Regions from separate parts of the Cohnella soli genome, predicted to be linked through region 4. Evidence: riboswitches for the same ligand, from Rfam matches in the RefSeq annotation. Region 4 holds a riboswitch; each other region holds the start of a gene.
The links. Region 4 has a riboswitch for cyclic di-AMP ahead of ACFPOF_RS17115 (hypothetical protein). Riboswitches for the same ligand answer to the same signal wherever they lie in the genome.
Positions count from the first base shown of each region.

Region 1 (7,607 bases), on a different contig from region 4:
ATCCACTACCACCTCTTTCCCTGTAAATTATATCTAAAATCAGGGGAGGTGTCAAACAAAGAGAATATTATATCAACGATGCCATTTTCGTGTCAACGGTCATTTTCCTTGAGGATACGAGGTTTTTCCGAAACAAGCTCGCGATTTGTCACACAATGTTCACATTTTGCTCAGTTGCCGTTGTTTTCAAATTCGGCACTCCGATCCGATATCGTCCCATGGTTTCGATGCCGCCCATGCCTTGACGTCCGCTGATCGTGTGGGCGATGACGTCGGCGATGTTCACCGTGTCCCTGAAGGGCGTGAACGCCGCCCTGACGGCCACGTAGACAGGATCCAGCGCATGGATCATAATTCTTCCCGGCGAGCTTGCAAAGTTGGCCCCTGCGGACAACAGCGCCTCGAAATGGGATTGGCAGGCGCCGGCGACGATGACAAGGGAGTCTCGATTCCGTTCGTACTCTCTGGCGACCTGAACGGCCCGAACGAAATTCAGCGAATTCTTGTAGCTGCTGAGCTGCTGCAAGTCCTCACGCTGCTTCAGCACCCCATCATGGCCCGTAATAACGACGATGTCCGGATGGAATTGATACAGCATCTGCTGAAGCACTTGCGGCATCTGCGATTCGTGGCAGTGCATCCCCTCCGCGGGAACGCGAAGCTGGCCGTACACCTGCATACTTTTCTTTAAGTAATTGGCGTCTCCGTCCAGATGAAGCACTTTGCCCGGCATCTCGAAGAACGGCTGCCGGCGGTCGTCCAGCACTGTCGAGAAACCCACCCTGCCCGTCTGGCGACTTCGTTCCTCGTTCATTCTGCGCAAAGACTCGTTCGCGTGGATGCGCGCCTGGCGCGTCCCACCGAGCTCGTCCGGATTCCGTACCGTTTGAAGATCATTCACGGGAGCGTCGGCCAGCAACCGATAATCCATCCCTCTAAGGACGGCCTGCTCGGCGACGAAAGCCGCAACCCGGAACAAAACGTCCCCGCCATAGGATTTGCGAATAACTAGATCCCCCTGCTTCATGGGCAATCACCTCTTCGTCTATCCTATGGTGGAGGGCGTCCGCCTGTGCGCGTCCGGACGTAATCCGATCGTCATCCGCCATTCCTAGCCGCTGCTTAGTTCTAGTTCGACATGCCGGCTTTCTCCAGTGCCTCGTACACCGCCGCGAATTCCTCCAGGCTAAGCGTCTCGGCCCTACGCTCCGGCTGCACGCCGACTGCCGTCAGCAGCTCGGCTAGCTCGCCTTTGCGGTCTTTGCCGGAGAATGCCGTCAAGTTGTTCGCAAGCGTCTTGCGCCGCTGCGCGAACGCAGCTTGCACGACGCGGAAGAAGCTATCCTCGTCGCGCACATCGACTGCGGGCGCCGGGCGCCGCTTCAGCCGAATGACGGCGGATTCAACGTTCGGCTCCGGGATGAAAGAACTGCCAGGCACGACGCAGACGACCTCGGGCTCGCAATAATACTGGACCGCGACGGTTAAGCTGCCGTAATCCTTACCGCCCGGTTTTGCCGCCATACGTACCGCCACTTCCTTCTGCACCATCACAACGATGTTCTCTAGCGGCAGCCTGTCCTCCAGCAGCTTCATGATAATAGGCGTCGTGACGTAATAAGGCAAGTTGGCGACCACGCTAACGCCGGACAAACCTGCGAACTTCTCTTCCCACAGCGCGCGCAAGTCTGTCTTTAGCACGTCCCCATGCACGACGCTGACGTTGCCATAGGGGGACAATACATCTTCCAGAATCGGAAGGAGCCTCCGGTCGATCTCGACCGCCGTCACTTTGCCAGCTGTCTTGGCGAGTCTCTCCGTCAACGAACCGATGCCGGGACCGACTTCGAGCGCGCCCTTCGTCTCGTCCAGATCCGCCGCTTCGATGATCTTGTCCAGCACGTGCCCGTTGATCAAGAAGTTCTGACCGAGGCTTTTCTTGAACGTAAAGCCGTGTTTGCGAATAATGTCCCGCGTGCGCCCCGATGTCGCGATTGCCTTCTCCGCCTGAACTTTGTGTGCGCCCTGCTCTTTCGTTTCTTTCATGCTCCTCTATCGCCCTTCCCGCTCTACCTGTTCGAGTGCGGCCAGAAACTCCGTCCGCGTAATCCGAAACATGCGGCATCTCTTGAAAAATTGTTTGCCGTTCGCGTAACCGATGCCAAGCAGTTCGCCCATCCGTTCCCTTCTTCTGGCCGACGAAGCGTGCACGATCAGCCCCGCATCGAGCAGATCGCTCCACTCCAGCCCATCTGCCATAACGGTCTCGCTGCCCGCAGCCGCTTCCGGATCTCTGACGCTCGCCAGCGCCCTGCGGATGGCATCGTCTGTCGCATGTTCGACGCCGATGCCCCGGCGGCTTCTTGCTTCGTCCTTCGTCAAGAACGCGTGCTTGCAGCCGGGCACCCGCTCCGACACCCTTTTGCGTATACGCTCTCCCGGCGAGTCGGGGTCGGTCAGCACGATAACCCCTCTGCGGGCTTGTGCCAGTTCGATGCGCCGCAGGACGCTTTCATCGATCGCCGAACCGCCCGTCTCGATCGTATCCGCGCCGACCGCCCGCTGCACGGCGGTCGTATCGTCCTTGCCTTCGACAACGATGACTTCCCGGATGTTCAACCTGTTACCGCCTTTGCCGTAATCTTATGGTTACAAGCGTATATGAACTTGACCGATACATCAAGTGCGCACCTTTGCTTCCATGGCAAAAGAATCGGGAAGAAGCCGCATAGGCCTCTCCCCGATTCCTGAACTCGCATATAAGGCGTCGATCAATCCGCAGACGGTTTGACCGGGCCGATGACGTATACCTTGAACCCGCGCTTCGTGCCGAACTTATCGACGTGGGATTCGCTCTCGTAGTAGACGTCGATTTTCTTGCCCTTGATCGCCCCGCCGGTATCTTCCGCTCTGCGGAAGCCGATCCCTTCGATGTATACCCACCAACCGATCGGAATGACGCGCGGATCGACCGCAATCGTGCGACCTTCCTGGACGACCGCTCCCGAGGCAGTGACGCCGTAGTCGGAATCGCCTTTTTTCTTGCCTGTCGACGAGAAACCCGCGGAATACGCAGTAAGCGTCACGTTCGTCAGCAGACGGCGGATTTTAACCTGCTTCCCGTTCAAGCTGACGAATTGGACTTCGCCGGCTCGAGGTCTTCCCATGAAGGAAGCCGTCGCCACTTCCGCCTTCTTCTTCGTGCCGATAGCAACAACCTTCTGTACAGCCGGTTGCGCAATGACTTTCTCGACCATTTCCTGGCTGACGAGTTTGCCGTCCTCATAGACGCGTTCCGTCTTGTAGACGACAACACCCGCTTTGCCTTGCTTAATGACTTTCGTTTTGCCAACTTCCAGATCGGCGTTCTTCTGTTCCAAGACTTTAAACGCAATCGGAAGTTTCGTTTCGGTCATTTCCTTGCGCACCCGGACGACCGAGACGGTCATTCCTTCGGCTAGCGACGTACCGATCGCCGGAGTAACGCGATCCTCTCCCGCGATGCCGAGATTCAATGTGCCGAGCGCCTCGCTTACTGTATCGGCGGTCGTATGAACCCGTTGCTCCTTACCGTCTGCCTTAACCGTTATGCTTACCGCCCGATCAATGACGATCCGGCTTCCTTCGTCCAGCTTGTCGGTCAATTGTCCTGACAGGGTGTCGTAAGGACCGACGTGAATGTTGCGTTCCGCGAGCAGTTCTTCGACGCTGTTGGTCTGGGTGGCAATAACGGAGGCGACTCCGTTATCAATAATCGTGATGTTCTTGGTGGCCGCCTTTTGCAAAAGCGACATGAACATCATCGTGATGGCAAAAACGAGAATTGCGCCCAAAATGGCTACGCGCAAATGCTCATGCTTCCATCGCAGTGCGATAAGCTTGCCGGTCGGTCGTGGATCATGGGTTTCCTCAACAGGAATACTGCCCATTTTCTCGTTCCCCCTCATAGCCCCGCCGTCGACTGTGATGCATGATACTTGTCAGACGCGACTAATCCATAATGTTAACGACGCTTCGGTGATCGCCCTCATATCTGTTTGTAGGGGCTCCCGAAATTTCACGCCGCCTCGTCCAGTCGTGCTTCTCAACTTTGAGTTCATACCCCTGGGCGTATGAGAAAAGTTGCGCATGCAACACAAAAAGCCATCGAGACAGAGGATCTGTTCGTGGCTTCCGCAGTTGGATGGATAGAATAGTATCGCGGCACGAGTTGACCTCTCTCTATAACGCTTACGGGGTTAGCTGTCGGATTCGGGCAAAGAGAGTCGCCCTAATCGCTCCCGGTCAAGACGCGTGGCTCGGATGGAGGCGCGTTCATGCCGCTTGCGATATTCACCCCAAGATTGCTCGGACCGCCTTGGACGAATTGCTTACTCGCCGCCGCGTTGGGTCCCCCGTTCTCCCTATTGGGAGATTAAGCGCACTGGAAAAGGAATGTCATATTGAAACTTCTGATGAAGATCATAACCTCTATCCAACAAAGGTGTAAAGAAGGCGCATCGGACGAATTTCCCTATTTTCATGGGAAAATGGACGTTTCTTCGGTGGAATGAGCGGAAAAAGCCAGTTTTTTCTTAAAATCATTCCGTTTTTCTCTCGAATATTCCGTTTATCTCGCGAGTCCAAAACAGCGCTTGGCGTTCTCACTCGTTATTTTTCCGATTTCTTCCAAAGAAATCCCTTTGATTTCTGCCGCCGCCTCCGCAACAAGACGAACGTAAGCCGACTCATTTCTCTTCCCGCGATGGGGGTGAGGCGTCAAATATGGAGCATCCGTTTCGATGAGCAAACGGTCCAAAGGCACCCTCTCCAGCACCTCTTTAGGCACCCTGGCATTCTTGTAAGTTACTGGTCCGCCGAACGAAATGTGGAAGTTCATATCCAGGCATAACTTGGCCGTCTCCCAGCTCCCGGAGAAACAATGCATAATGCCGCCGATCTCATCTGCTTTCTCTTCCTTGAGCAGCCTGATCACGTCTTCGTGAGCATCGCGATTGTGAATGACGATCGGTTTCTTCAGACGGCGGGCAAGCCGAATCTGCTCGCGAAAAACGACATGCTGCACGTCTTTCGGAGACGTATCCCAATAATAGTCGAGCCCGATCTCCCCGATGGCAACGACTTTCGGGTGGCTGCACAGCCGCTCGATCCACGCCAAATCTTCTTCCAGCTTCATGTCGATTGCATCAGTCGGATGCCAGCCGACGGCGGCGTAGATGAACGGGTACTTTTCTGCAAGGGCCATCGTCGTCGGGATCGTCTCCCGATTAAAACCAATATTAACGATCGTATCTACGCCTGCTTCCCGCGCGCGGGAAATGACCTCCTCGCGATCGCTGTCGAACTTGGGAGAATCGAGATGCGCATGTGTGTCGATAAGCATGATGACGTTGTCTCCCTTCTATTATATAGATAGCTTGTTCCGTGTCTCGGGACTAAGCCGATGAGCGTGCGGGCGCACCAAATCTTCCGGATAATACACGTAATATTTTCCGCGATGAAGACCTGCAATCGATTGGATAATGTCGGATTTCATCGAGATTTCCGTTAATCTGTCCTGCTCGCCAAGCAGCAAAATTGGCGGCTTCTCCTTGCCGTCCGGCAACGCACCTGGCTTGTAGATGTCGTAAGGAGAATCGATCGGCGTATCGACTTCCAGATGGTATTCGGGTTGAAGACCGATCCGCAGCCATTCCTTGCTGACTTCCTCCAGCCATCCGCTGTCTTCGGGGCTTAGAGGAGCGTACTTGTATAACTGCCTGTTCAGAAATCTGCGGCATAAATCCGACAGCAGCTCGTCATCCTCGTCCACCCATTGACCGAACGCCGTCTGCGCCATCGCTTCGTCCAGCTTCAAATAATGAGACAGAGTAAGATTTCCTTCTAATAAAGCATGAAGCGGAGGCAACATGAAGCGGAACCGGAAACCGGTTCGGAACAGATGTCCGGCCCTGTGGAAGATTTGTCTGAGCACGATTTCCGAACTACGGGTTACCGGGTGGAAATAAATTTGCCAATACATCTGATAACGAGACATCAAATAATCTTCGACAGCATGCATCCCGCTCTCCTTCACGACGATGTTGCCCTGGTAAGGACGAAGCACCCTCAGAATACGGTCAAGATCGAACGTGCCGTAATTCACCCCCGTAAAATAAGCGTCCCGAAGAAGATAATCCATCCGGTCTGCGTCCAACTGACTCGAGACGAGGCTGACGACGATCGGCTTCTCGTACTTCTTCCGAATGACTGCCGCCACTTTGTTCGGGAATTCCGGTTCGACCTCCCTCAGCACCCGATTCACTTCCGTATCGCCAAGAATGATCTCGGCCGTCCACAGCTCATGGTCCGTTCCGAAAATTTGCTCGAGCGAGTGGGAGAAGGGGCCGTGGCCCACGTCATGCAGCAACGACGCGCACAAGCTGAGCAATTTTTCCTCTTGCGGCCAATCGACATATCGATTACGCTCAAATTGCGAAATGATTTTCCTTGTAATTTCATATACGCCCAAGGAATGGGAGAATCGGCTGTGCTCCGCTCCATGGAAAGTGAGATAAGATGTGCCTAGTTGGCGTATTCTTCTTAATCTCTGAAACTCCGGCGTATTGATCAGTTTCCAGATTGTCGGTTCTTGCACGTAAATGGAATGATGAACCGGGTCCTTAAATACTTTCTCCTCTTGCAGCGCATCGTGCATCCCCAACACCTCTTTATCGTAGGTTTCGACAAATTCGACACTAAATGTAGAATTTTGTCGAATAATGTCGAATTATAAATTCCTTTGTTTTTAACTGAATTTTGGCTTATAATTTCTCCTAACCGCCTTATTTATAAGGATTATCAGTATTATAGTTCATTAATATTGAGATTATCAGGTTGACTTTTTTGGGAATCGTTGGTACGATAGTAGGCAGAAAACAGAGAACTTTGTCGAATTCTGGCGAACGCGGACAAGCCTAAGCGCATGACTGATGTCCGTTTGTTTTTATTTTAACCCTATGAGAGGAGAATTACCAAATGATGAAATCTACGGGAATTGTACGGAAAGTCGATGAGCTGGGCCGGGTGGTTATTCCGATCGAACTGCGCCGCACGCTGGGCATCGGAGAGAAAGATGCGCTTGAGATTTACGTGGACGGAGAGCGCATCATGCTCAAGAAATACGAGCCTGCATGCATTTTCTGCGGCAACGCAGAGAACGTAACTTACTTTAAAGGAAAAATTGTTTGCAGAGAATGTTTGAAGGATTTACCTTCACCTGTGACAAATTAAAGAAAATAGTTTATAATGAAATTTGTAATTCTAATAATTGTTAATTCCAACCTTTTTATACTCCTTAGCCCCCTCCCGGACTCGATGCCGGGAGGCTTTTTTTGTCCACATGTGGATATCCGTTTATTTTCCCCCTGTTGTTAACAGGAGAGATTGGTAGATGTCCCGCTTCGAGACACCTCTATCCACAGCTGCCGACTTCATCGCGTCTTTACGACTTTGTCCCGCTTGCTCGTAGTGGGCGACATGCATCGCCAGCTCCAGCCCCGCCCACCACGGTCCTTCTCCCGTTATCCCCGTAACGCCGTCCGCGGATAAACGTCCCGGCTCCTGCT
Region 1 is NZ_JBHSMI010000062.1:12,991-20,597, reverse strand. It holds gene yabG (sporulation peptidase YabG) at 149-1,027, opposite strand; gene rsmA (16S rRNA (adenine(1518)-N(6)/adenine(1519)-N(6))-dimethyltransferase RsmA) at 1,129-2,046, opposite strand; gene rnmV (ribonuclease M5) at 2,053-2,619, opposite strand; gene ACFPOF_RS28865 (ubiquitin-like domain-containing protein) at 2,772-3,929, opposite strand; cyclic di-AMP (ydaO/yuaA leader) riboswitch at 4,213-4,431, opposite strand; gene ACFPOF_RS28860 (TatD family hydrolase) at 4,610-5,383, opposite strand; gene ACFPOF_RS28855 (HD domain-containing protein) at 5,405-6,697, opposite strand; gene ACFPOF_RS28850 (AbrB/MazE/SpoVT family DNA-binding domain-containing protein) at 7,018-7,272, shown strand; gene rsmI (16S rRNA (cytidine(1402)-2'-O)-methyltransferase) at 7,396-7,607, opposite strand, start outside.
Region 1: linked by a shared signal. The riboswitch ahead of ACFPOF_RS28865 (ubiquitin-like domain-containing protein) and the one ahead of ACFPOF_RS17115 (hypothetical protein) in region 4 are both predicted to bind cyclic di-AMP.

Region 2 (7,607 bases), on a different contig from region 4:
CGATCCCTATTTTTCATTAAATGCCCAAGATTACAATAGCTTAGGTATGCCCTGTCGTGCCGGAGAGTCCGTATTCTATGTGCAGGGAGATGGACGGATCAAGCGCTGCTATAAAGATAGACAAGTCATTGGTAATTTGTATAGGGATGGTTTGGAGGCAATTGCCAAGCAACGACCATGTCGGATGAATCAATGCGATTGTTATATCGGTTACATCCATATGGAATCACAGAAGCTGGAACATATTTACGGTGAGCACATACTGGAGCGTATTGCGTTATGGGAGGGATCGTACATTGAGCGGAACAGCAATATGGCTAACCGGCCTCCCCAGTTCGGGGAAAACGACAACAGCCTTGGCGCTCGCTGCGACTTTACGGGAACGAGCGGTTAGAGTCGAATGCTTGGATGGCGATGAGCTAAGACACAAACTTGGCAAAGAGCTAGGGTTCAGCAGGCAAGATCGAATGGAGAATATACATCGTGCCGTCTATGTTAGCCAGTTGCTCAATCGCAACGGCATTACGACGATTATTTCGATGATTGCTCCTTATGCTGAAATGCGTGAGTATGCGCGAGCAGAGCTAGAGAACTATGTGGAAATCTATGTACATTGTCCGTTGGAGGAATGCATACGCCGAGATGTAAAAGGCTTATACGCTAAAGCAATTGAAGGTGAAATTGCAGAATTCACCGGAATTTCCGATGTTTACGATCCGCCAGTTACTCCAGACATTACAATACATACTGCAACTAGCAGCGTAGAAGCAAATGTACAGCAAATTTGGGCGTATGTGGCGGATCGTTCGAATCAGCGTTTGGACTCCTTCACTCCGAGCAATTCGGTCAAAGATACCGGCTCGTACCGGTGAAGCCTCAACCAATCGATTAATGCCGGCAGCGACTGCACCGTGCCTCTTAAGCTTTGCCCTTGCCCGCCGCCCGCGTGCATAAGCACGACGGCACCGGGACGGACGGAGCGCGTCACGTTGTTTAGCACCTGCTTCGCGCTGAGCTGACGCCAATCCGACGAATCGACGTTCCAGTTGACGACTGTATAACCTGCCTGCTTCGCCCATCGGAGCTGTGTCTCCGTAATTTCTCCGTACGGCGGCCGCACGAGCTTTGGCTTAAACCCGACGATACCGTCGATGATCGTTTCCGCACGTCCGATCTGCTGCTGCATTTTATTCAGCGACAGCTTGGAGAAATCCGGATGGCTAAACGAATGGTTGCCGATGTCGTGCCCTTCCTTCTGTATGCGCAATAAGAGGTCCGGATGTTTCTTCGCGCGCGTGCCGACGACAAAAAACGTTGCCGTCACTTTCTTTCGTTTAAGCACGTCCAGCACTTGAGACGTAAACCGCGGGTCCGGCACGTCATCGAACGTCAGGGCGACTTTGCGCGTGTCCCCGGACGCAGACAGAACAAATGCCCCTTTGTACTTCTTCTCCATATCCGACCATCTCATGCCGGAAGGTTTGGCAAGCACGGAGTCGTGGCCGTTTCCCGCCGCAATGAAAAAGGTGACGGAGCCGATCAGCGCCATCACCGCTTTGAATAGTCGCGCTAACGTCATCGACCGTTTCCTCCCCGGCATTTCACTTCCCTTATATCGTGAGCGAAATGCGGGGTTTTCATTCGTCGGAAGAAGAACGATTTTCCTCTAATCCCAGTATCCTCGCCAGCCAAGCTGTCGTGCTCGCTTGCACCAGTATGGTAAACACGACTGCCAGCAGTACGACTGCCGACACTTTGTCCGCATGAGCGACCCCGCTTGCGACGATCATACCGGACAAAGCTGCTGGAATGACGCCGGTTTCGCGAACCCAGCACATGAACAGCAGCTCCTTGCCCGTCCAACGGGTTCTTCTGTCAGGCCATGCCGACGACAAAACCGTAAGCGGTCTGGCAACAAACACAAGCGCGGCGACAACGGCCAGCGCTGGCCAGAAATAATTTCCGATCAAAGAGAAATTCACCTGACTGCCTAGCAAAATAAAAATAAACATCCGCATCATCACGGATGCATTGTCCGCCACATGGCCCATTTCGTCGTTTTTGTCGTCAATCGATACGCCGAGTAAGCGTGCATTGCCCCAGACTAACCCCGCTGTGAACGTCGCCATAAGCCCGCTGACATGCAGAAGCTCTCCCGCCAAATAAGCTGCAATGGCGGCGGAGAGCATCGAAAGCGCCGCATAGTCGCGAAACCATCCCCATTTGGCATGGCCGACGAGATACACGATTGCAGCAGACAAAACAAATCCGACCGCCAAGCCGCCGAGCGCTGTTTTAATGAAATCGAGCGATACGCTGCCCAAACTCGGCGAGTGCCCGGACAAAATCGCAGTGAGCAACGCAAACGTCAGAATGGATCCCGTGGCATCGTTAAACGCGGACTCGCTTTCGACCGTCTCTCTTAGCCGTGCCTTTACGGCAACTTGGCGGAACACGGGAATGATTGTTGCCGGGTCGGTCGAGGAAATGACTGCGCCGATCAGGAGCGCCGTCATCCAGTCCAACCCGAACGCCTCATGGGCGACAAAACCGACGATACCGGCCGTCACGACGACGCCGACCGTGCTTAGAAGCGTTACAGAGACGAGCACTTGCTTCAGCCCATGCCAGCGTATGTTTCTTCCGCCATCGAACAGAATCAGTGCGGAGCCCGCAGACAGGACAAGCTGGTTCGTCAGCGAAGTGCTCTCTTCGGTAATCCATTGCAAGCCTTGTCCCAGTAACATGCCTACACCGATAAAAAGCACGACGTCGGGCACTTTGATCCATGCGGCAAGTCTTCCCGTTATGATGCCTGCAGCAAAGACGATCAGAAACAGGATCAACAGATGGTGAACCGTTTGAACGACTTCGTTATCCATGCAGTTTTCTCCTATTGTCCGATTGATTGCTGGAACTGTTCGATCTGATCGTTCGTACCGATGACGACCATTACATCGTTCGTCGTCAACACGTCTTTGGCGACAGGGGCAATAATAATGCCTTTCGGCTTGTTGATTGCAACGATGCTGCAGCCGAATCGCCCTCTCGGGTTCACATCATCGAGCGACTTGCCCTCAAGACAGCTTGGCACTTGAAGTTCTGCGATCGTATATTGCTTGGACAACTCGATGTAATCGAGCAAGTTCGGCGACACGAGCTGATGCGCGAGACGGACACCCATATCCCGCTCGGGATAGATGATCCGGTCGACGCCGATTCGCTGCAGCACGCGCCCGTGCAAATCGGACACCGCCTTGGCGACCACTTTCTTGACGCCGAGTTCTTTTAACAATATCGTTGCCAGAATGCTCGCTTGAATGTCATCTCCGATCGCCACGACGCCGCAATCGAAGTTGCGCGCGCCGACCGATCTCAGCACCTCTTCTTCGGTTGCGTCCGCAATGATCGTATGTGTCAGCACGTGGGACATCTCATGCACTTTTTCCTCATCTCGGTCGACGCCGAGCACCTCGTAACCCAATTGAATAAGTTCGCGTCCGATGCTGGAGCCGAATCGGCCGAGACCGATAATAACGAACTGATTAAACTTCATGACGTCAACTTCCTTATCCGATTATAATTTTGCCTTCCGCGTGACGATATAACTGTCGCCCTTGTTTCGGTCCGAGCGCGTAGGTGAGCGTGAGCGGCCCGAGCCGACCGATAAACATCATAACAATAATGATGATTTTTCCCGCGAACGTCAGCTTTGCCGTTAATCCGAGCGTTAGTCCGACCGTACCGAACGCGGAAGTCACTTCGAACAAGAGTTGCAGAAACTGATGATCTTCCGTCGTCGATAAAATCATCGTCGCCAATATAACAAGTCCGAATGCGAATAATGTAACCGTCAGCGCTTTGTATACGCGTTCCTGGGCAAGCCGGTATTTGAAAAACACGACGTCTTCTTTGCCGCGAACCATCGCGATAACTGCGCCGAGCAAAGCGGTGAACGTTGTCGTCTTGATGCCGCCGCCAGTTGATCCGGGCGATGCGCCGATAAACATAAGGATGACCATCACGAACTGTGTTGCCTGCCTCATGGCTCCGAGATCAATTGTATTGACGCCTGCCGTTCTCGGAGATACCGACTGCGTGAATGCCGCCAGCACCTTTTCCCCGAAGGTTAAGGAAGCCATCGTCGAGTTCGTGTATTCGAATATGAAAATCAATATTGCGCCAATCAAAATCAATCCGCCGCTCATGCTCAATACGACTTTCGAATGCAGCGACAGCTTGCGCTTCGGATTGCGAATTTCGACGAGGTCGGCCAGTACGACAAAACCGAGGCCGCCGAGAATAATTAAGAGCATGGTCACAATATTAACGAGCGGATCGCCGACGTAATCGGTCAGGCTGCGGTAATCGCCCATAATATCGAAACCTGCGTTATTGAAAAACGATACCGCATGGAAAATGCCCCGGTATACGGCTGTCCCGAACGGCATGTCGAAAGCGAACCGAATCGTGAATAATACTGCACCCGCGAGCTCAATCGTCAGCGCATAGATAACGACTTTGCGTACGAGGCGTATGATGCCTTCAATGCTCGTCTGGTTAAACGCCTCTTGCAGAACAAGTTTTTCCTTCAGCGAGATCCGTCTTTTTAGCGCAATCGCGAACAACGTCGCCATCGTCATAAAACCAAGGCCGCCGATCTGGATCATCGTCAAAATAATCAGCTGTCCTGCCGTTGTCCAATACGTCCCTGTATCGACGACGACAAGACCGGTAACGCATGTCGCCGAAGTTGCCGTGAACAGCGTATCGATGAACCGCGGCTGCGCTGCTCCCGTATGGGCGAACGGCAGCATGAGCAGTCCCGCTCCGATGAGTACGATTGCAGCAAATCCAAGAACGAGAATACGAGGCGGGGAAGACAAAATTTTACCGAACAACTTGCGCATTTACGATCTCCCCTCCGTCAGCCGATTATGATTTTGCCTTCCGCATGCCGGAACAGTACTCTGCCCGGTTTCGGCCCAAGAGCATAAGTAAGCGTAAGCGGCCCCAACCGGCCAATAAACATTAGAAAAATAATCGTTAGTTTGCCCGGAATCGTTAATTCTCCCGTAAGCCCCATCGACAGCCCTACCGTGCCGAACGCCGAAGTCGCCTCGAACAAAATGCTTAGAAACGCGGCTTTTTCCGTTGTCGCCAGCGCCATCGTGCCTAGCGTCACGATGCCGATACAGAACAAGGTAACGGTAACGGCTTTGTACACTCGTTCTTTCGCCAGCCTGAGCTTAAATAACACAACATCCTCTTTGCCGCGCATCATCGCGAGAACCGCGCCGACGAGTACGGCGAATGTCGTCGTCTTGATGCCGCCTCCGGTCGATCCGGGAGAGGCGCCAATAAACATCAAAATAATGATGAAAAATTGCGTCGCTTGCCTGAATTCGGATATGTTGACCGTCGTAACCCCGCCGGATCGAGTCGTCACAGACTGAAACAGCGATGAAAGCAGTTTATGACCGAAGCCGTCGTCTCCGACCGAGCGACCGTTCGTAAACTCGAACACGAAAATGACGAATGTGCCGAGCACGATCAATCCCGCACTCACACTAAGAACAACTTTCGTGTGCAGCGAGAATTTGCGTGTTTTTCGGAACGGCACCTCAACCAGGTCGGCAAGCACGATAAAACCGAAACCGCCCAAAATAATGAGCCCCATCGAAACAATGTTCATATAAAGATCGGAAGAGTAAGCCGAGAAACTTCGGAAATCGCCCGACAAATCAAATCCGGCATTGTTGAAAATCGAGATGGAATGAAACACGCCATGATACAGCGCTTTGCCAACGGGCATATCGGAAGCGAAGCGAATCGTATATAGCAGCGCTCCGACCGTCTCCAACGCAAGCGCGTATAAGATGACTTTGCGTACGAGCCTAACCAAGCCTTCGATGCTGCCCTGGTTCAGCGACTCTTGCAAAATCAACCGTTCCTTCAGCGATATTTTCCGCCGGAGAATTAGCGCGAACAACGTCGCCATCGTCATAAAGCCGATTCCGCCAACCTGAATGAGAATCAGTATAACCCAGTGGCCGAACGCGGAAAAATATGTACCTGTATCAAAAAGAACCAAGCCGGTGACACAAGTGGCGGACGTCGCGGTGAAGAGCGCGTCGACAAAACCGATCTTATCGCCGTTCGCCGTCGCAATCGGCAACTGAAGCAGAAACGCCCCGATAACAATAATAATAGAGAATCCAAGCAACAACGTTCTGGGCGGAGACACGCTAAGCCACCGCACCGCTTTTCTAATCAATCCCGTCACCTCATTCTGCGCAACAAAAAAAGCACTGGAATCCCAGTGCTCGGACATACGCACATGATCCCTGTTCGCATACAGCCTACGAGGTTAGCTGTCGGGTTCGGGCACGAACAGATTGCCCTATCCGAGCGGAGGTTAGGCCGCTTGGAATTCACCCCGGTCTACGCGAATACAATAGAACTTGTACCGCGAGCGGTTGGTTCCCCCGTTTTCCATCGTTCGGAAATTCGGCTTTCCTTTCGTTTCATCGGCATCGACGAAACGTACCACCGAATTATATTCTTTCCACCGAAGGGGGACAACATCAATTTGAAGTCAAACCGACGCATTTGAACGATTATGACGAAGCTATTCGCACAATATAACGACCGGACAACGATTATCGGCGTCTTTGCTTTCATTTTCGCCAAAAATGCGAGATACTTGATGAAAATAGTGGAAAAAGTTCGCGCGGCCTTGCTGTATGCGTTTACTTCGGCTTTTATTGCGTAAGGAGAGATGTTAGTTGAACGAAATACAACTGTCGCGTCTGGATCGTCGCTGGGTATGGGCCGCCGCAGTCGGCCTCCTGCTTTTCTTGCTTATTCAGGTTTTCCCCTCTGCGGGCTCCTTGTTTTCCTCGGGCTCGTCAAACGTGCTCACGCGTTCGGAAGCCGAAGCGAAAGCGATCTTCTGGGCGGAAAATAAATTCGGGCTCTCTCCGAAAGAGACGTCGGATGCAGAAATCACACATCTGTCGGACAGCGACACGGTCGGTTACTTGTCGAAGTACCGCTTGCACGACACCTACGACAAAACATGGTCGAACAGCGCTCCAACCGATGTCTACGCCGTATCCTTGTCTTCCTCCGCATATCCCGGCAAGCTTAATCTTTATATAGACATGGTAAAAGGCCGACTCGTCGGATGGGACCATGTACCTACCAAAAAAAGAACCGGTCAGGCATCATCCGGAGAGGGAATAAATGAAAGCAAACAAAGTGCCGTCGCCAGGGCACTGCAATACGCGGAATATTGGGGCGCGAATCCCGCCGAATGGAACCCCGACGGTTATGTGCAGGATGACGGTTCTGTTCGTTTTACCGCCGCTTCGAGCAAAGCGGCTATCGGAAAAGCTGCCGTAAAGCTCGACGTTCGAGTTCCCGCTTCATACAACGCTTTGTCTTCCGCGTTCCCGCCTTGGCAGAGCGGATTCGTCCGTTACGGTGTCGATCTGCCCACCGATTTCCTTCACGACTTGAAGACGCAGCAAACATGGTCGTCCAAGCTTTCTGTGTTCGGATTCCTGCTGCCAAGCATTTTGTTTTTTATTTTGGCGATCATT
Region 2 is NZ_JBHSMI010000029.1:553,769-561,375, forward strand. It holds gene ACFPOF_RS22740 (STM4011 family radical SAM protein) at 1-394, shown strand, start outside; gene cysC (adenylyl-sulfate kinase) at 357-872, shown strand; gene ACFPOF_RS22750 (polysaccharide deacetylase family protein) at 812-1,579, opposite strand; gene ACFPOF_RS22755 (cation:proton antiporter) at 1,638-2,882, opposite strand; gene ACFPOF_RS22760 (potassium channel family protein) at 2,894-3,556, opposite strand; gene ACFPOF_RS22765 (TrkH family potassium uptake protein) at 3,570-4,910, opposite strand; gene ACFPOF_RS22770 (TrkH family potassium uptake protein) at 4,928-6,274, opposite strand; cyclic di-AMP (ydaO/yuaA leader) riboswitch at 6,346-6,526, opposite strand; gene ACFPOF_RS22775 (CPBP family intramembrane glutamic endopeptidase) at 6,789-7,607, shown strand, end outside.
Region 2: linked by a shared signal. The riboswitch ahead of ACFPOF_RS22770 (TrkH family potassium uptake protein) and the one ahead of ACFPOF_RS17115 (hypothetical protein) in region 4 are both predicted to bind cyclic di-AMP.

Region 3 (7,607 bases), on a different contig from region 4:
GCCGCTGCATCGCGCTGTTAGGTCCTAATGGAGCGGGTAAAACTACGACGCTGTCCATTCTCGCAGGGTTGCTTGAGCCGACTTCAGGCGAGATGCTCGCGGAGGGTGGACTGCCTGCTGATCGCAGACGCTGGATGGGATTTCTCCCTCAGCAGCCGGCGTTCTTCGGCTGGATGACAGGCAGGGAAACGATGGAAACGGCAGGCAGACTGTGCGGACTTTCGGCGAAGGAAGCGTCCAACCGCACGAAAATATTGCTGGAGCAAGCGGGATTGACGGATGCGGCCGATCGGCGAGTCGGGGGATATTCAGGGGGGATGAAGCAGCGGCTGGGCTTGGCGCAGGCGGTTATTCATCGGCCGCGTCTGCTGCTGCTGGACGAACCGGTGTCCGCGCTTGATCCGATCGGTCGGCGCGAGGTGCTGACGATGCTGGAGCAATGGAAACGGGACATGTCGATCGTGCTGTCCACGCACGTACTTCACGATGCGGAGCAGGTATGCGACGACATTATTTTGATGAACAAGGGAAGCGTTGTTCTTCAGGGAGAGATGGACCATATTCGGCAATCTGCTGGACGTCCGTATATTAGAATCGAGACCGAGGCCGGAGACAACGCGAGCGAGTGGCTTGCAACGCTGGAGAAGCTGCCTGGCGTGCGAATGTCGGCGACAAGTCGTTACAGCCGCAGCATCGAGACGGACGACATCGACGGCGTGCGCGAAACGGCACTGAGAACTGCGCTTGAAGGCGGCATAAAGCTGCTGGCATTCGAAGTCGCGCGAAAGTCGTTGGAACAATGGTTTGTGGAGGCGTTGAACGAATGAACGTTATGAGCGTACTGTTGCTAAAGGAATGGCGGGAATCGCTTCGTACGGCAAAGTGGATATGGCTCCCTGCGGTGTTCTTGCTGCTCGGGCTCATCCAACCGATTACCGTAAAGTTCATGCCGGATATTTTGTCGTCCGCCGGCTCTTTACCTGAAGGGACGATCATTCAAATTCCGATACCAAAGCCGGGAGAAGTGCTGGCCAAGACGCTGGGGCAATACGATACGATCGGCATGTTGGCCATTTGCCTTGCTTTCATGGGGACGATCTCGGGGGAAAAACGCAGCGGGACGGCGGCTTGGATACTCGTTAAACCGACATCCCCCTATGCGTACGTATTGGCCAAGTGGATGATGCACAGCTTGCTCGTTGTCGTTTCTTTCGCGCTCGGCTACGGCGGCGCTTGGTACTATACCCTCCTGCTGATCGGAGAGCCGGATTCGGTTGCCGCGCTGTCATCTATGCTGCTTTACATCGGATGGCTGCTTTTTGGGGTGACGTCGACGATTGCTTTCAGCGCGATTATTCGTTCGCCCGCCGGAGCGGCATTCACCGCTTTCGGCTTCGTAACGGCACTGCAAATCGTTCAGGCGACGTTAAAGCCGAAATTGGACTGGTTGCCGTCCGGACTGAATGCGGCTGCAGCTTCTCGGCTGACAGCAGGCAGCGTCACATGGGGAACGGCTGCATTCGCTGCGGCGATTTGCATAGCGGCGCTTTTACTGCTGGCCGTTCGCCGTTCATCGTCATCCGGCTCCTCCTACCCTAGCTAGGTAGCAGGGCCGGCCTTCCGATTCACCTTTTTATTTTTTCAAATGATAAGGAACCGTCGTCACGATAACGTTTTTGCGGTAGAGCAGCCGGGCGCGGATCATCAGGCTCGTTTGGTTGTGCAGGATATTATGCCATCCTTTTTTCGGGATGAACTGCGGGATGACGACGGTGACTTGGTAATTGGATTCGTTCGCTTTCCGCTCGACGGTGTCGATGAATTTCATGAGCGGTTGAACAATCGAACGATACGGGGAATGCAATGTGACAAGCCGGATGTCGGGATGGAACTTGTGCCATTTCTCTTCGAAAACAGTTTCCTCTTCCCGCTCGAACGGAATGTAAACGGCGATAATTTGGTTTGCCGACAGCGACTGAGCGTATTTGATCGACGTCTCGACGACGTGGGTAATACCCGAGACAGGGAGGATAAATACGTTCCCTTCGATCGGTAACGACGGCTCGCACGTCGATAAGCGAAGCTGATCGCCGACGGCTTCGTAGTGTTTCTTGATGCGGTGGAACACATAGATGATCGCGGGCAAGAAGATGATAGCCGACCACACTTGCTCGAATTTTGTGATGAAGAACATCAACGACACCGTGAAACTGATGAGAGCGCCGATGGAGTTGATCACAAGCTTGCTGATCCAGCCTTTCGGTTTTTGCCGGATCCACTTGACCATCATTCCGGTTTGCGACATCGTGAACGGAATGAATACGCCGACGGCGTAGAGCGGAATGAGATGCTCGGTGTTCCCTTGGAAAGCGACGATAAGCACGATGGACAGGAAGCCAAGCGTAATAATGCCATTCGAATAACCGAGCCGATCGCCGCGGGCGGTAAATATTCTCGGAATAAACTTATCTTTGGCCAGGTTTACTGCCAGCAACGGGAAGGCCGAGTAACCGGTGTTCGCTGCGAGGATCAAAATCAAGGCAGTTGTTCCCTGAATAAAAAAGTACATGAAATGGCGGCCGAACGTTTGCTCCGCGATTTGCGACACGACCGTCACTTCTGCCAGAGGGCTGATCCCGTAGTAATAAGCGAGAAACACAATGCCCGAGAACAGTAAAGCGAGCAGTGTGCCCATTGCAAGAAGCGTGCGTGAGGCATTCACCGGAGCGGGTGTTTTGAAATTAGGAATGGCGTTGGAGATCGCTTCGACGCCTGTCAGTGCCGAACTGCCAGAAGCGAAAGCTTTCAGCAGCAAAAACAGGCTGATCCCGGCGACCGGAGTTCCGATGGACACGTGAGCATCAGGGGTAACAGCGCCGGTTGCGATGTCATAAAGTCCGACCCCGATGAGGATAAACAACGCAAACACGAACAAATAGACGGGATAAGCGAGGATCGAGGCCGATTCCGTCACGCCTCTTAAGTTCAGCACCGTTGTAAACAAGACGAAAACGATCGCGATAAGCACTGTATGCTCATGCAAGCTCGGAAAGGCGGACGTAATCGCGTCGGTGCCCGCCGAGACGCTTACGGCTACCGTTAGCACATAATCGACAAGCAAGGAGCCGCCGGCGATCAGACCGGGCCATACGCCGAGGTTTTCTTTGGAAACGACGTAGGCGCCTCCGCCGTGCGGATAGGCATAGATGATTTGCCTGTAGGACAAGATGAGCGCCGTCAGAAGGACAAGCACGCCGATCCCGATCGGAACGGAATACCAGAACGCTGCCGCGCCAAGCGTGGCGAGAACGATCAAAATTTGCTCTGGGCCGTAGGCGACAGAGGAAAGCGCATCGGAAGAAAGGATGGCCAGCGCTTTTGTTTTGTTCAGTTTCTGCTCCCCTAATGCCGTTGACTTGAGGGGGCGTCCGATTAACAATCTTTTGATGGAAAACATGTCTTTTCACCGCCGAATGATTTTGATTCTAACTACTTCTTGTTAATGTGTCCGATTCAGCGGCTTTCAGCACGACAAAAAACCGCAGAGGAAGACCCCCGCGGTTACAATCGAACCGAAGTTGTTTCGCTCTCTAAGGACGCTTACGAGGTTAGCTGACGGATTCGGGCGCGTAGAGTCGCCCTACGGCTGCCGTTCATGACGGCGCAGCCGATTCACCCCGGTTGGCATTTGTCAAAAAGATGCCGGTGGTTCCCCCGCTTTTCGTGACGAAAACTCAGCGTTGCAATGCATGATGAATGGGATGGATAAATCATATTCCTTCGATGCCGTTGCTGTAAAATCGGGATTTCAGCCGGAAAATACCCGTCAAAGGCAATAGTTGACCATGAATGCGCATACATGGGTTCGGCTCTAATCGTAGCCTCTTAATTAAGCTTGTACCTCGAAATGTTTGTTTGCCGGGTGCGACAACATTTGCATATCGGAATCTATTTCTAGTAGGATAGGCTTATAACGATAGTTGCGAGAGGGGAGAGTCGACATGTTGAAGCTTGGGGAAAGGATCATCATTGTCGATGACCGGTTTGAGCAGAAGCTGCCTTTAGGCGAATACGGCTATGTGATCGCTTATGACCGGAACAACGACAGCGCGTTTGATTATGTAATCCGGGTTCCGAAAGCGAATAGGCAATTTTACGTGCCCGGCGGAGATATCGAATTGGAAGAGACAATGTTGGAGCTCGAAGCGGCGCGCATCGAGAAGGAAGCGCTGATCGATTTCGCTCTAGCAACCCGCAACGAGGAATTATTCAAAAGAATTATGAACGGCGATCAAGCGGAAGATGAGCCGGCCGAAGAGACGAGCAAGGAAGTGTTGAGCCGCGAAGAGTTCATTCGCCAAGTGAATTTGAAGGCGTGGATTTAAAGCACCTCGAGCCACATAAGCCTGAAAGCTAAAACGAACAAAGCAACGCCGACATTCGCGCCGACCCGAAAATGGTTGCGTGAATGTCGGCGTTGCGCCGTTAAGCGTACAGGGTCACGTGAGAGGGCAGAGGCATCGCCTTACCGAACAAGTAGCCTTGAAACAGGGGGACGCCCGCGTTGCGCAAGTAGTTCCATTCTTCTTCGCGCTCGACCCCTTCGGCGAGAACGTTCCCCCCGAACCGGGACGTTCTTTCCAACAAACCATCGATATATTTCTGCTTGGCCGTATCCGCGTCGCAACCGCTGACCCATCTGCGATCCATTTTTACATAATCCGGCTTTAATCGTTCGACAGCACCGAGCGTAGCGAAACCGCTGCCGACATCATCGAGGGCAAGATTGACCCGTTGATCCCGATAGACGTCGAAAACGCGACCTAGTTTGTTCTCATCCAGCGGTTCGGTTTCTATCACTTCAAAGACGCAATCTTCCGGAGCCGTTCCGGTAGCTTTCATTAGGTCGAACGTGTCTTTCAGGCACGATGCCGGATGAAGGAGCGACGATGGGAGGAAGTTGACGAATCGTTTCGTCCCCGGCGGCAGATGGGAAGCTCCCATGCGAATGGCAGAATGTCGCGCCGCGCGGTCGAGGAATGCGTGATGGCCGGTACGGCGCGCGGTCTCGAATAGTTCCGCCGGTCGGAACGGGGCTTGTTCCGGCAACGGACGGAGCAGAAATTCGTAACCGATCGGTCGGCGGTCGGTTGCCACGATCGGTTGAAGGTGCGGAGTGAAGATCCGATACAAAATGTAGTCGGATACGCTGATCCCGCCGATTTGACCGAAAAGGGCGGAAAGCGGGAACCAACCGTCCGTACTACTGTCCGGCACATCGGCTTCGTCTATCGTTTCTTCAAGATGGTCAGCCGACACTCGGGGGTCGCCATAATCGATTCTGCAGCGAACGTTGTCCGCGTCTGCGACGGACATATTGCGTTGCAGGTGACCGAGTAACTTTAGCAATTGCTCGGGAACGTCGTAGGTTGTCGCAAGCGGAGACGTAACATCGTTCGACGTATTTTCGACAGCTTTGCCGAGCGTTCGGCGCAAGACTGGATCGTCCGACGCGAACTCGACGAGACCGGCATCCCGAAGCGGCGACGGAAATTTCGCGCGATAGTATCGGGGCATCTTATCCTCCTGTCCGCAAGCGAATGGCGTGTCTGGAAACTCCGAAGGCAGCAGATTTTCAGATACGCCCTAGGCTTGCAAAGTGTCGTTGAGTTCCCTTAGTTTGTCCGATATAATGAAAAGAATGAGCGGATATGCGGTATTAGGAGGGGGAAGCAACTATGAGCATTACGATTAAAGATGTTGAGCATGTCGCCAATCTGGCCCGTCTCGAGCTGTCCGATGCGGAGAAAGAACAATTTTCCGGACAACTGAATGCAATCTTGAAATACGCGGAGAAGTTGAACGGATTGAATACGGACGGCGTTGAGCCGACAACCCACGTTCTTCCTTTGGCCAATGTTATGAGAGAAGATACGGTAAAAGCTTCCTGGCCGATCGAGAAAGTTCTCCTTAACGCGCCTGAAGAAGAAAATGGGCAGTTCAAAGTGCCTGCCGTGCTGGAATAACGACTAGGAGGATTTAAGCATGTCGCTTTTCGATTTGAAACTGTCCGAAGTACATAATCGGCTTCAACATAAGCAATTATCCGTATCAGAGCTCGTAGAGCATGCGTTCGAACGGATTTCCGGTACGGACGAGCGGATCGGCGCGTTTCTGGCGCTGAACGAAGAAGGCGCGCGCGAGCAGGCGAAAGCGCTTGACGTACAAATTGCTGACGGCGGGGAAAGAGGGCTGTTGTTCGGCTTGCCGGCAGGCATCAAGGACAACATCGTTACCGAAGGGCTGCGCACGACGTGCGGCTCGAAGTTTCTTGCCAACCACGATCCGATCTACGATGCGGCTGTCGTGACGAAGCTGCATGCGGCGCAATCGGTTACGATCGGTAAGCTGAACATGGATGAATTCGCAATGGGCGGTTCCAACGAGAACTCCGCTTTCGGCGTCGTTCGCAATCCGTGGGACTTGGAGCGCGTTCCCGGCGGTTCATCCGGCGGTTCCGCCGCATCCGTCGCCGCAGGGCAAGTGTACTTCTCGCTCGGCTCCGATACAGGCGGTTCCATTCGCCAACCGGCTGCTTATTGCGGCGTCGTCGGCTTGAAGCCGACATACGGCCTCGTCTCGCGGTTCGGTCTCGTCGCGTTCGCGTCTTCGCTTGACCAGATCGGGCCGATCACGAAAAATGTCGAGGATTCCGCTTATGTGCTGCAAGCGATCGCCGGCCATGACGAGCGCGACAGCACGTCCGCCAAAGTCGATATTCCGGACTATACCGCAGCGTTGACGGGCGATGTCAAAGGGCTGCGCATCGGCGTGCCGAAAGAGTACCTCGGCCAAGGCATCGACCCTCAAGTGAAGGAACGCGTGCTTGAAGCGCTCAAAGTTTACGAGTCGCTTGGAGCGACATGGGAAGAAATTTCGCTTCCGCATACGGAGTACGCCATCGCGACTTATTACTTGCTCGCCTCTTCCGAGGCTTCTTCCAATCTTGCTCGCTTCGACGGCGTTCGTTACGGCGTGCGCGCGGACAATCCGGCGAACTTGATCGACTTGTACCGCAAGTCCAGAAGCGAAGGATTCGGACCGGAAGTAAAAAGACGGATCATGTTAGGTACGTATGCGCTAAGCTCCGGATATTATGACGCTTATTACAAGAAAGCTCAGCAAGTTCGCACGCTCATCAAGCGCGACTTCGATCAAGCTTTCGAGAAATACGATCTTATCGTCGGTCCGACGGCACCGACGCCGGCGTTTAAGCTCGGCGCGCAAGTCGGCGATCCGCTGACGATGTACTTAAATGATATTTGCACGATTCCGGTCAGCCTTGCGGGCGTGCCGGCTATCAGCATTCCGTGCGGCATGGCGGACGGTCTCCCGGTCGGATTGCAAATTATCGGCAAGCCTTTCGACGAAAGCACGGTACTAAGAGCGGCGCACGCATTCGAGAGCCAGACTGGCTTCCACGCTTCGCGTCCGGCATTGTCCTAGGAGGAAAAATCGATGTCCAAATACGAAACGGTCGTCGGCCTCGAAGTCCACGTCGAGCTGCATACGAAATCGAAAATTTTTTGCGGCTGCTCGACGTCCTT
Region 3 is NZ_JBHSMI010000067.1:7,734-15,340, reverse strand. It holds gene ACFPOF_RS29575 (ABC transporter ATP-binding protein) at 1-827, shown strand, start outside; gene ACFPOF_RS29570 (ABC transporter permease) at 824-1,603, shown strand; gene ACFPOF_RS29565 (APC family permease) at 1,634-3,457, opposite strand; cyclic di-AMP (ydaO/yuaA leader) riboswitch at 3,582-3,750, opposite strand; gene ACFPOF_RS29560 (ATPase) at 4,002-4,385, shown strand; gene ACFPOF_RS29555 (EAL domain-containing protein) at 4,486-5,577, opposite strand; gene gatC (Asp-tRNA(Asn)/Glu-tRNA(Gln) amidotransferase subunit GatC) at 5,739-6,026, shown strand; gene gatA (Asp-tRNA(Asn)/Glu-tRNA(Gln) amidotransferase subunit GatA) at 6,046-7,506, shown strand; gene gatB (Asp-tRNA(Asn)/Glu-tRNA(Gln) amidotransferase subunit GatB) at 7,519-7,607, shown strand, end outside.
Region 3: linked by a shared signal. The riboswitch ahead of ACFPOF_RS29565 (APC family permease) and the one ahead of ACFPOF_RS17115 (hypothetical protein) in region 4 are both predicted to bind cyclic di-AMP.

Region 4 (7,607 bases):
CCCGTCCAAGCAGAAATTGAATATCTTCCAGCCGGGTTGCGAATTTCGCGCCCGGTCGATTGCGGTGCGCAAGTCCATCCACGAGCACCACTTCGGGATTGCGCTCGAGCAGCGCTTCGACGTTCAAATCTTTCTTCTCCGTCTCTCCCTCCATCCAATGTAGGCTCGGAACGCGTTCCAGTCCTTCGAGCTGCTCGACCGTCTCCGGCCTTCGTTTCGTCGACACGGCGCACACCACGACGTCGATGCCTTGGCTCTTGAGCGTCTGTCCCTCCCGCAGCATATGATAGGTTTTGCCCGAGCCCGCGATCGCCCCGATGTACACTTTGAGCCTGCCGCTGCGGATTTTAACGATCGATTCGAGCAGCTCTTCAGGCGTCTTGCGACGAAACCCGTCCATTTGGGACTTCCCTCCCGTTTGCGCACGATGTCCCGCCTACCCGGACGGCAGGCGGGATTCCTTATTTATTGAAGCAACGTTTGCAAATCGATATTTAATTTCAGCACGTTCACGCGCGGTTCCCCGAACAAACCGAGATCCCGGCCTTCGGTATGCTTGGCGACGAGTTCCCGCAGCTTCTCTTCCGCTATTCCCGTCAGCTTGGCGATTCGCGGAATTTGCACTTCGGCGGAGGCCGGCGTTATGTGCGGATCAAGTCCAGAGCCGGAGTTCGTCACGAGGGCAATCGGCAGCTTGGAGACCGGAACGTCCGGATTGGCTTGCTTCCACGCTTCGATCGAGTCCTTCGTCCGTTGCAGCATATCCGGGTTGGACGGCGCGTAGTTGTTCGAGCCGGAGCCTGCCGCGTTATTATCTATGCTCGAGATACGCCCCTGAAAATACTTCGGATCGGAGAACGTCTGACCGATCAGTTCGGAACCGACCGTTCGGCCGGACGCGTCCTTGATTAAGCTGCCGTTCGCATGATGCGGCATGAGCCACTGTGCAAGGCCCGTGCAGGCAAGCGGATAAATGATGCCGCACAATAGAATGAATACTAAACTAGCTCGCACCGCAACCGCTGCATAAGAGACGCCGACACCGCCGCGAACCGTTGCCATTTGATTTTCCATAGAAAACTCCCCTTTCATTCAGAAACAGCCTGGATGGAACACCTTACACCCACAAATGCACAATCAGGTCAATCAGCTTGATGCCGATGAACGGAACGATTACGCCGCCAAGTCCGTAGACGATGATGTTACGGGAGAGCAGCTTCGACGCGCTCAGCGCTTTGTAAGCGACGCCCTTCATCGCTAGCGGAATCAGAAGCGGAATAATGATGGCGTTAAAGATTAACGCCGATAATATCGCCGACTTCGGCGAGCCGAGCCCCATGATGTTAAGGACGCTCATCTCGGGAATCGCCAGTATGAACATCGCCGGGATGATGGCGAAATATTTGGCGATATCGTTCGCGATGCTGAACGTCGTTAGAGCGCCACGCGTCATGAGCAGTTGCTTGCCGATGGATACGACTTCGATAATTTTGGACGGGTCGGAATCGAGATCGACCATGTTCGCCGCTTCTTTGGCGGCAACCGTGCCGCTGTTCATCGCAAGTCCGACATCCGCCTGAGCAAGCGCCGGCGCGTCGTTCGTACCGTCACCGGTCATGGCGACAAGTTTGCCTTCCGACTGTTCGCGTCGAATGACCGCGATTTTGTCTTCCGGCTTGCTTTCGGCGATAAATTCGTCCACGCCCGCTTCCCGAGCGATCGTCGCGGCGGTCAGCGGGTTGTCGCCGGTGCACATGATCGTCTTGATGCCCATCTGGCGCATTTGCTCGAACCTGTCCCGCATGCCGGGCTTAACCGTATCCTTCAAATAAATGAGCCCGTAAATTCGATGATCTACGGCAACCGCCAGCGGAGTTCCGCCTTCCCTTGCGATGGCGTCGCTTCCGGCATCCAGATCGACGGGAATCGTTCCGCCTTGCGCCGCTACCCATTTCTTCACCGCATCCACGGCGCCTTTGCGCACTTGACGTCCGTCTCTCAGATCGACGCCGCTCATGCGAGTTTCCGCTTTGAATTCGACAAAAACACCATCCGCGGCTATTGCTTCGTCATAAGAGAACCCGAGCTTCTTCGATAGTTCCAGTACCGAGCGACCTTCCGGCGTTTCATCCTGCAAGGAGCTGATGACAGCCCATGACGCAAGCTCCTTCTCGCTCGACTGTCCGACGGACGCAAATTCACACGCCATCCGGTTCCCGTAGGTGATGGTGCCGGTTTTATCCAAAATGACCGTATTGATATCTCCTGCCGCTTCAACCGCTTTCCCGGACATCGCCAGCACGTTAAACCGGGTAACCCTGTCCATCCCCGCGATGCCGATGGCGGACAGCAATCCTCCGATCGTCGTCGGGATCAGGCATACGAGCAAGGCGATCAGCACGGGTACTTGCAATTCGATGCCCAAGTACTTCGCGATCGGGCCGAGCGTTACGATGACGATGAGGAAAATAAGCGTCAAACTCGTCAGCAGCGTATTCAGCGCCAGCTCGTTCGGCGTTTTCTGCCGTTTCGCGCCTTCGACGAGCGAGATCATCCGGTCGATGAACGTTTCCCCCGGATCGCTCGTGATGCGAACGACGATTCGGTCGCTGACGACGCGCGTGCCGCCGGTGACGGAACTGAAATCGCCGCCCGCTTCCTTGATGACCGGAGCGGATTCGCCGGTAATGGCCGATTCGTCGACAGAAGCGAGACCTTCGATGACTTCGCCGTCTCCCGGAATCATCTCTCCCTGTTCCACGATGACGATGTCGCCTTTGCGCAGTTCAGTCGAAGCTACGATCGCGACGCCTTGAGCGCCGACGCGTTTTCTCGCTTGAATGTCCTTCTTGGTGTTTTTCAAAGCATCGGCCTGCGCTTTGCCCCGGCCTTCCGCAAGAGCTTCCGCGAAGTTCGCGAACAGGACGGTTACAAGCAGGATAAAAAATACCGCCGCATTAAATCCGACATCGTCCTTCGTCCCGCCGAAAGCTCCCGGGAAAAGCGTCATCAGCAGCACGACGGCCGTCCCGACTTCGACGACAAACATGACCGGATTTTTCATCATGCTGCGCGGGTTTAATTTCAGAAAGCTGATTTTGATTGCGCGATTTACGATCGCAGCCGTCAGCATTGATTTGCGATTGGCGCTCATGCGCGTTCACCTCGTCATTATCCTAATTTCAAATGTTCCACGATCGGACCGAGTACGATGGCCGGCAAGAAAGTCAGCGCACCGATGATTAATACCGTGCCGATCAGTATGCCGTAAAAAAGCGTGTTATCCGTCCGGAACGTACCGACCGTCTCCGGTACTCGCATCTTGCGCACAAGCGAACCGGCCACTGCCAGCATGGCGATCATCGAGACGTAACGGCCAAGTAACATGACGAGCCCCGTCGTAATGTTCCAGAACGGCGTATTGTCGGCCAACCCTTCGAAACCGGAACCGTTATTGGCAGCTGAGGACGTGTATTCGTACAGCACCTGCGTGATGCCGTGGGAACCCGGATTCGAGATGGACCCTTGCCCGAGATCGGTCAGGAACGCGATCGCCGTCGGAACGAGAATAATGAACGGATGGGCGAGAATTGCTACCGCGATCAGCTTCATTTCCTTCGGCTCTATTTTGCGACCGAGAAATTCCGGCGTACGTCCGACCATCAGCCCGCATAAGAAAACGCCCAATATCGCGTACATCAGCATATTGATCAGCCCTACGCCTTTGCCGCCGAATACAACGTTCAGCATCATCTCGCCGAGCGCGCCAAGGCCGCCGAGCGGTGTAAGCGTGTCGTGCATGTTGTTGACCGTTCCGGTCGTCGCCGCAGTCGTGACGGCAGTGAACAAGGCGGATTGCGGAATGCCGAAGCGGACTTCCTTGCCTTCCATGCTGCCTTGCGACGCATCGATTCCCATCGCGTTGATCGCGGGATTGCCTCGCAGCTCCGAGAAGTAGATGAGCGCGAGGAATGCAAGGAACAGTGTCATCATTGCCCCGAACACAACCCAGCCTTGCTTGCGGTTGCGAGCGAAGCGCCCGTATACATAAGGAAGAGACGCGGGCAACGTCCACATGGACAATATTTCGATGACGTTCGTCAGCGGGGTCGGATTCTCGAATGGATGAGCCGAGTTGGCGCCGAAGAAACCGCCGCCGTTCGTGCCCAGATGTTTGATCGACTCCAGCGCGGCAACCGGACCGATCGCGATGTTCTGCACGGCACCGGAGAGCGTCGTTACCGTCACCGTTGGATCGAGCGTTTGCGGCACTTGCAGCGCGACGAGCAGCAGCGTCGCAAGAACGGCCGTCGGCAGGAAAATCCGGGTATGTGCCTTCACGAAATCTTCGAAGAAGTTCCCGATCGTCTCGCCCTTGCTCGTGATACCTCTGACGAATGCGATCGCCACCGAGAAGCCGGTCGCCGCCGACGTGAACATCATCATGATGATGACAGCCATCTGAGAGAAGTAGGACAAGCCCGATTCCCCGCTATAGTTCTGCAAGTTCGTATTGGTCATAAAACTCGTAATCGTGTTAAAAGAAAGCGTCTGTTCCATGTTATCGATGCCGCTCGGGTTCAACGGCAAATATTTCTGTACCCGTAAAATCAAGTAACCAACCGCCACAAGAACGATATTGGTCAGCAGAAACGCGAGCGCGTACTTTTTCCACGTCATGCCTTCCCGATTTTTCAACCCGATAAGCTTATAGATCAACCGTTCGAAGCCGCCGAAAATACGATCTTGCCGACTAGGTTCATTAGAGAACGCATGATATACATAACTTCCGACTGGTTTCACTAGCAGCGCCAGCACCGCCAGAACGATGACGATTTGCAACAGGCCCATAGCCTTTCCTCCCCTAGAACTTCTCCGGATTCACCAATGCGTATATCAGATACAGAAAGACGGCCGCCGCGACGATCGATACGATAATCATGGGCGATCCCCTTTCTCTCCGTCGACGACCCGGCCGCACCAGACAAGGAAACCGTAAAACAGTGCGAAAACACCCGCCAACAATGCAATCATATAAAGATCAAGCATGGAAAGAGCCCCCTTTAGCAGTTTCGATCAAATCGTCGGTGACAAGAAACTCGCAGTTCAACCCGTGGCTATGAATGACATAACTGGCTCCCAGTCCTTTGTACACATGGCGCGGCTGATGGCTTTCCGTCAGGACGTAAATCGGCTCCGTTGTCCAACTGCGGCAAATTTGAATGTATCGGCAGATGAGCGCGAGACTCGATTCGAATAAAAATACTTTGCCGACTTCGACTTCGGGAACGATCCACGTTTCTTCTTTGGCGGTATTCACTTCGACGATGCGATCGGCGCCGATTATGGACATACGCTTGCGTTCCGCCGCGTTGTTCACGATAACCGCGAACGGGACGTTCCGGGTTTGAAGCAGCTTGACGAACGACTCGCCGGCCGGCGTAGGCGCCGACACGAGTACGATATTGGGATGGGCCAATGTTTTCTCCTCCTGAAATTGGACCCGCGGCTGGCATAAAAAAAGAAGCCGCAGGAAGAGGGAACTTCTCGTGGCTTCCGGACATGGTCGAATAAACCGTGCCGTCACGATCATGAGTCGCCTCTCTCGGTACGCTTACGAGGTTAGCTGTCGGATTCGGGCTCGAGAGTCGCCCTACCGGTCGGCGGAGCTGCAGCTCCCGCCTTTCCGGATTCACCCCATGGACGTCGGCGCTAAAGCCCGTCCGTCTGGTTCCCCCGCTTCCTGCTCACAGGAATTCAGCGATAAAATGGCATAACAAAAACCGCAGAGGAATAAACCCTGCGGCCGTGAAGGTCACAAGTCCATCATCCTCTCCCCAACGTGCGAACGCCCGGAACCGGTCAACACCGATCAAGACGAAGCACTTCAACGCTTACGAGGTTAGCTGTCGGATTCGGGCGGTGAGAGTCGCCCTACCCGAAGCGCCGCCCTAGGAACGGCGCTTCGGGATTCACCCCGGACGGCGCGGGCGCGGCTCTCACACCGCACGCGCGCCATCGATTGGTTCCCCCGTTTTCCGCATTTTCGCGGAAACTCAGCGATTACGAATGGAACATTTGAATTGCTGAATCGAATATTACTCCTGACTCCGTTCCTTGTAAAGCAATGCCGCAAGCGGCCTGCACGCATATTTTGCCAGCCCTGTTTTTTGTACCGCTTACAACGGTCCCAAGCTCCAGAAAGCTCTTTTACGCTCGCTATCTTTCACGCTTTCTTGATTGCGGCCAATATTCCGACACGGGAGAGGTTGGATTCCTCGCCAGTCAAATGATATAATTTCGAAGGGAAATAGAGAGATCAAAGGGGGACTTGTAATGAGCACTTCGCGTAATCGCTTGACCCTGGCGCTAATCGCGCTCATCGCTCTGTTGCTCGTAGCTTCAGGCTGCGGCAAGAAAGAAGAAAACCAAAATTCAAAGGCAACTTCCGGCAACGGAGCTGCCGCCACACAGGAGGCTTCTGCAATGAACGGAGTAGACACTAGCGGAGATAACCCAATCGTAACAATCGAGATGGACAGCGGCAAAACAATCACCATCGAACTGTACCCGAAAATCGCCCCGAACACCGTTAACAACTTTATTTCGCTCGTCAAAAAAGGGTTCTACGACGGCACCATTTTCCACCGCGTAATTCCTAACTTTATGATCCAGGGCGGCGACCCTGAAGGCACCGGCATGGGCGGACCAGGTTACTCGATCGCCGGCGAATTCTCACAGAACGGCTTCGAGAACAACCTGAAACATACGGAAGGCGTCCTCTCTATGGCGCGTTCCGGGAACCCGAACAGCGCTGGCTCCCAGTTCTTCATTATGGTCGCTCCCGCCCCTCACCTCGATGGCGCATATGCCGCCTTCGGCAAAGTAACCGAAGGCATGGACGTCGTTAACGAGATCGTGAACTCGTCAAAAGGTGCGAACGATCGTCCGAAGACACCTCCAGTTATGAAGAAAGTAACTGTCGATACGCGCGGTGCTGACGCTCCGGAACCGGAGATTATCAAGTAACTTCTCAATAAAAGAGTAGGGCGATGCCGCCGAACGAACGGATGATTTCCGTTATTCGGCGGCATCGCCTTTTTTGTGCGCTCAACATTTGCTATGCCCCTTGACCTTAGGTCTGACCTAAAGTGTACAGTATAGGCATCCCAAGCTTTATGCAGAAGTGGAGTGTGTCCCATGAAAAGCGAAATTACGATCAGCGAGTTGGCTAGACTCATGAATGTGTCCGTTCATCAAATTCGATATTTTGAGGAAAAAGGCGTGCTCGAGCCGGCCTATACAAGCGACAACCAGTACCGCATGTACGGTATGGACGAAATTTATCGGCTTTCGCATATTTTGCTGCTGCGAAAGCTCGGCGTGCCCGTCGGACTTCTGAAAGAGTGCATGGACAATTATTCTGCGGATCAATCCCGACATCTTCTTCAGCACTTTTTGCATGACGTAGAGGACGAATTGAAGCGGTTGGAGCAGCTTCGGCAATTCATCCGTAAAGTGCTGCATGAACAGCAAAGCTACAGCTCCCTGAGCAGCCCATATGCGATTAAGCAGCGAGACGCCGTTCACCTCGCAAGGTTGGTCGA
Region 4 is NZ_JBHSMI010000028.1:182,505-190,111, reverse strand. It holds gene ACFPOF_RS17140 (histidine kinase) at 1-400, opposite strand, end outside; gene kdpC (potassium-transporting ATPase subunit KdpC) at 466-1,074, opposite strand; gene kdpB (potassium-transporting ATPase subunit KdpB) at 1,118-3,154, opposite strand; gene kdpA (potassium-transporting ATPase subunit KdpA) at 3,172-4,851, opposite strand; gene ACFPOF_RS17120 (potassium-transporting ATPase subunit F) at 4,865-4,942, opposite strand; gene ACFPOF_RS17115 (hypothetical protein) at 5,042-5,479, opposite strand; cyclic di-AMP (ydaO/yuaA leader) riboswitch at 5,596-5,773, opposite strand; cyclic di-AMP (ydaO/yuaA leader) riboswitch at 5,877-6,072, opposite strand; gene ACFPOF_RS17110 (peptidylprolyl isomerase) at 6,337-7,029, shown strand; gene ACFPOF_RS17105 (helix-turn-helix domain-containing protein) at 7,201-7,607, shown strand, end outside.